2 regions of the Brevibacillus sp. MER 51 genome follow, and region 2 is predicted to be linked to the other one. Evidence: predicted binding sites of a transcription regulator. Region 2 holds the regulator's gene; the other holds the start of a gene.
The links. The regulator NrdR, encoded in region 2, represses ribonucleotide reductase genes. The targets are predictions, from matches to a motif close to AACACNATATATNGTGTT.
Positions count from the first base shown of each region.

Region 1: a site for NrdR is predicted at 1,551-1,568, ahead of nrdJ (ribonucleoside-triphosphate reductase, adenosylcobalamin-dependent). Genes of this name have one in related genera too.

Region 1 is NZ_JAMAUS010000016.1:98,985-101,460, reverse strand. It holds gene nrdJ (ribonucleoside-triphosphate reductase, adenosylcobalamin-dependent) at 1-1,454, opposite strand, end outside; gene pyk (pyruvate kinase) at 1,896-2,476, opposite strand, start outside.
Region 2 is NZ_JAMAUS010000024.1:20,095-22,570, reverse strand. It holds gene M3630_RS28550 (replication initiation and membrane attachment family protein) at 1-981, opposite strand, end outside; gene nrdR (transcriptional regulator NrdR) at 1,133-1,612, opposite strand; gene M3630_RS28540 (HD-GYP domain-containing protein) at 1,750-2,476, shown strand, end outside.

The DNA.
Region 1 (2,476 bases), on a different contig from region 2:
GTAACCAGCGTCATGCGCAGACCGGCACGAGCAGATTTGCGCTGAGCTTCCAGCAAGCCATCGAGATCCAGATACTTGGAGCCATCCCCGCGATCCTTCACGAATTCAACCAGATTGACTGTCGTCAGGTTGCAGACGCCATAAGAATCGAGCAGGATTTCTGCACAAGGGTTCAAGCCCTCTGCATTTGGGCGGCGACGGTTTGCTTCTTCCAGGTTGATGAAGCCTGGTTCGCCTTCCAATTGCATCAAAGTGAACACGAGGTTCAAGAATGGCTTAGTTGGTTGTTTGGTAAAGGCGATGGAGTTGTTGGACATACGGCGGTGATCCAGACCAAAACGTCCGTCTCCTACGTTTTGGATGCTGTCAAACCATACAGGCTTGTGCTCTCCCAACAGCTCGCCTACACGACGGTGATGGTTCAGCTGATCCTCCGTCCAGAAACCATTGATGCCGTATTTCGCCAGCATGCACTCGTAGTCATCGTGATCAAACAGGAAAATTTCCGCTGTACGGCGCACGCCACCTACTACAACGTTTGCTCCGATGAGGTTTCCAATGTCGAGAATATGTATCGGACGGATTTTACCGTATCCTTTTTCATCACTCTCGATTGGTGCCAAATGCTGGTCGATTTGGTTTTTCAACACTTTATCGATTCCTTCAAACATTTCGCGAAGCGGCTCATGACCACTAGCTGTACCGCCAAAACGCTTCAGTCGCTCGCCTTTCGGACGCACGCTGTTATAAGAGATTTTCACGGTGTGAATGTGCTCGTAAGTGGAATCTGTCAAAATTTGCAGGTAGAGACGGAGGGATTCTACCCAGCCTTCTTTACTGTCTCCCACATAAATTTTGGCAAAGCCGTTATCCAAAACGTTCAGCTCAGAGCGCTCCAGGCGTTGATGCTTTGGCAGCGGTCTGTATTCAGAAGAAAGCAGCGAGACATTCGTGCGAATCGGGCCCAGTCCAGCAGCCATTTCCTTCGTGCATTTGAAGCCTACGCCAGTTCCTACCAAGAGAAGGTAGAACAAATCGCCCAAGTCATCCCAAGACTTGATGTTCAGGAAGGAGCAGTTGAAGTTCGCCAACGGATACAAATCCGCTACGCCGTTGTCTGCACCGCCAACCCACAAGGTACGGCCGGACAAAAACTGGCGAAGGTTGAACATGTTGTCAAACAATCCTTCTGCCTCTTTTTCCATTGCGCGGGAATCGGCATACATTCCGATTTTGTTCAAATGCTGATAAGCCAGCTTAATATTGTAATCCACCGATCGGCGGCAAGTTTCTTTCCACGTTTCCCGTCTTCCTTTTTCCGGTACAAAGCGAGAATAAGTACGGTAGTAAACAAATTGTCCAAGAGGACTCATATGGTTCGGAAAATCAGGATATTGATTTAAGAATTCATCCCGCAAAAATTGAGTTCGGGATACGGTTTCGGTCGCCAGCATAACGTTCCTCCTTCGAATCTTTCCTCTCTAGTTTAACTATCTTTATCTGTAAAACTCAATAGTTTCACCTATATATTGTGCAAAATAATTTTCGACAATACTAGATGTTGTGTTCACCCTAAAAAAACACTTGACACAAAATCCCGAACATTGGACATACAAAAGGACCATTTTACGTTCAGCCTTTTCCTGAGAACGAGCCCTACAACACCCATTCTGTCATGATTTGGAAACCCCGAACGTATGGATTTCATCCGTTCTGGCACAAAGCCACCGACCGATTTTAACAGATTCCCACTCGCTTTGCATCACCTAATAATCGCCGTTATCTGGTAAAACTTATCAAGCAGTTCGTCGGCTAATCCTTTTTCCACCAAGCCAAAAAAGGTGACACTTGGTCACCCTTCAGAGGCATTCTTCATTAAAGATGAATAGTATTACCTACAGAATCCGGGCATGTCCTGAATAAATATGCCCACGTTCAGAATCCACCGTTACGATTTGCCCGTCCTTCAATACATCCGTAGCAAACTGCACACCTACGATGACTGGAATGCCGAGATTCAGGCCTACAATGGCTGCGTGAGAAGTAAGTCCTCCCTCTTCGCAAATCACCGCTCCAGCCTTGCCAAACGCTTCAATCATATCGGAGTCGGTACCGATGGTAACCAGGATTGCACCTTCTTCTACCTTTGCCAGCGCCTCTTCAGCGGATCTGGCAATCACTACCTTGTTGGTGACAACTTTTCGGCCGATTCCTTGTCCTTTTGCTACCACATCCCCAATGACGTGGATTTTCATCAGATTCGTTGTCCCAACCTCACGCACAGGCACGCCTGCTGTGATCACAACGAGATCGCCATGACGAACGAAGCCTGCATCAAGCGCCTCTTGAACAGACATCTCCAGCATTTCATCAGTGGTATTCGCCATTTCTCCCTTCACCGGATACACGCCATTTACGAGTGCAAGACGGCGAATAATCGCTTCGTGTGGCGTTACAGCCACGATTGGTGCTTTTG
Region 2 (2,476 bases):
CGGAGATAACTGGCGGCAAGCACGGATAAAGGCTTCGCTCCCAGGCTCAGGCAAGCGACCGGGTCCCCATCCATCCTCTGCCGTGTCAGTTGCAGGCGCAGTCCGGTATAGCTTGTCTTCTGTGTAGCGTTGAACCAAACGCTTGCGTAAAACTTCTCCGTCCAAACTCCGATCCGATTTGTACAGCGTCCAATCACGCAGCTCCTGCCCCATCCCCCAGCTGTCTAGTTGATAGAAGTGGCACAGCGAGAACAAAAGCTCCATGCTTTTGCCTTCCAATACTTTGACCGAGTCGGCATTATCCGGCAAGTACAGGCGCAAGGACGACACACTCAGCGAATGGTTGACTTGTGCCTCGTAGCCAGATTTCATCGGCGCTTGCGGGAAGTTGGTGTCCATCTCGGTTAAAAACTGATCCCGCTCCGAACCTTTTTTCACTTCCAGCTCCGATGGTTTCAACGACTGGAACACATCATGGAAGTCTTTCGTGACGTTTTCCACAATAGAGTATTCTTGATCCAACTGACTGCCAAGCGTATCTGCATAATGCTGGCGCAGTTGCGAATAGCGAACGTTTTCGATTTTATTTAGCAACATCAGCGACAGGACATAGTCTGCAAAAAACTCAGCCGGACTAAGCGGCGGTTTGATCAAATACTCGTAATAATAGTCTCGCTGCTGATTTTCCCTGCGGCGTACCTCGACTAGCCCGATTGCCTCCAGACGTTCACGCGCATCCAATAGCCGATCCAGAGAAAGCGAAGTCGTCAGCATCAAACTGCGATGGGTCCCCTCCGAGGAGGCTCCGCTCACCTCCTGCACGCCATGGACGAGCAGTTGATAGAGAGCGTACGATTCGACACCGATGATCGGCAAGTATAGCTGCGTAACAAAGCCCATTTCGGCAAAGCCAATCGGTCTTGCCATCCGCACCAGATAACGATCCTTCGGCAACAACTCGTTCCAAACTAAACGACGCATCAGATCTTTCCTTCCTGACAAAATTCGATTCTTTTATTATAGCATGACTACCCATTCATTCACGGAAAAATGAGTTGGAAAACCAAAGAAGCCCTGGCGGATCGGCCGCAAGAGCGAGAGAGAAGTTGCCAGTCTGGCAGAAAAAGCTTATCTATTCTTTTGGAAACGAGCTGTTGCGCGCTTGAGCCAATAGCTCCTCCAGCTCTTTCATAAATACATTGATATCTTTGAATTGGCGGTATACGGAGGCGAAGCGCACATAGGCAACCTCATCGACATGGTACAAACGCTCCATGACCTTCTCCCCAACGTCATTGCTCGGGATCTCTGCCTGTCCACAGCTGCGCAATTCTTTTTCAATATCGTTCACTACATTTTCAAGCACTTCCAACGGTACGGGACGCTTTTCGCAAGCGCGCACCAACCCGCGCAATATCTTGTCTCGACTGAATTCCTCGCGTGTTCCGTCCTTTTTCACAATTAACAAAGGTGTTTCTTCTACCATTTCAAAGGTAGTAAACCGGCGTTCGCAGGCTTCGCACTCGCGGCGACGACGAATGGATTTATTATGATTGAAAGGACGTGAATCCAGGACTCTAGTCCCATTATATTCGCAAAATGGACAACGCATATCAGAATCAACTCCAATACTGACAATACTTGTCTACAGTGTCCCTCATATTCCTGTCAGAAGTCAAGTCAATCCTTGTACCTATTTAAAGCATAAGTCGAATGGAGTACAATTATGGTACTGTTGGAGGGATAGTCATGCGTTTAGTATCTTTAAAACACCTACAGCCTGGAATGAAATTGGGACGTACAGTCTTCACTGAAGATGGAAAGGTGCTGCTTGGAACCGGTATGCAATTAACGGAACGACTCATTTCCGGATTAGAGCGAGCTGGTGTTGATTCGGTGTATATCGATGATCCCCGTACCAATGACATCGTTGTGGAAGAAGTGATTCGCCCACAAACCAGACAAATAGCTGTGGAAGCCATCGAGAAGACGATCAAGCAAATTACAAACTCAAACAAGCTGGCCCGGAAAATTTCCTTAAAAGAAATGGGCCTTCATTTTCAGCGTGCCTTTAGCTCAATTTTGGACGACCTGATGCAAAACAAGCAAATGGTTGGACATTTGACGACGATCTCTTCTCATTCACCATCCTTATACCATCACTCCGTGAATGTGGCCGTGCTGGCGACTGCTGTAGGCATGTCTCTGGGCTACAATCGCACACAGCTCATAAACCTGGGGATAGGCGCCATGCTGCACGATATCGGCAAAGTAAGCCTGCCTGAAGAGCTGTTGCAAAAAACAGAGCGTTGGACAGACGAAGAGAAGGAAATCGCCAAACAACACACGATGCTTGGCTTTAATTTGTTGCGAAAGCAGCATGACATCTCGCTTTTGTCAGCCCACGTCTGCTTGCAGCACCATGAACGGCTAAATGGAAGTGGCTATCCACAGGGATTATCCGGCAAGCAAATTC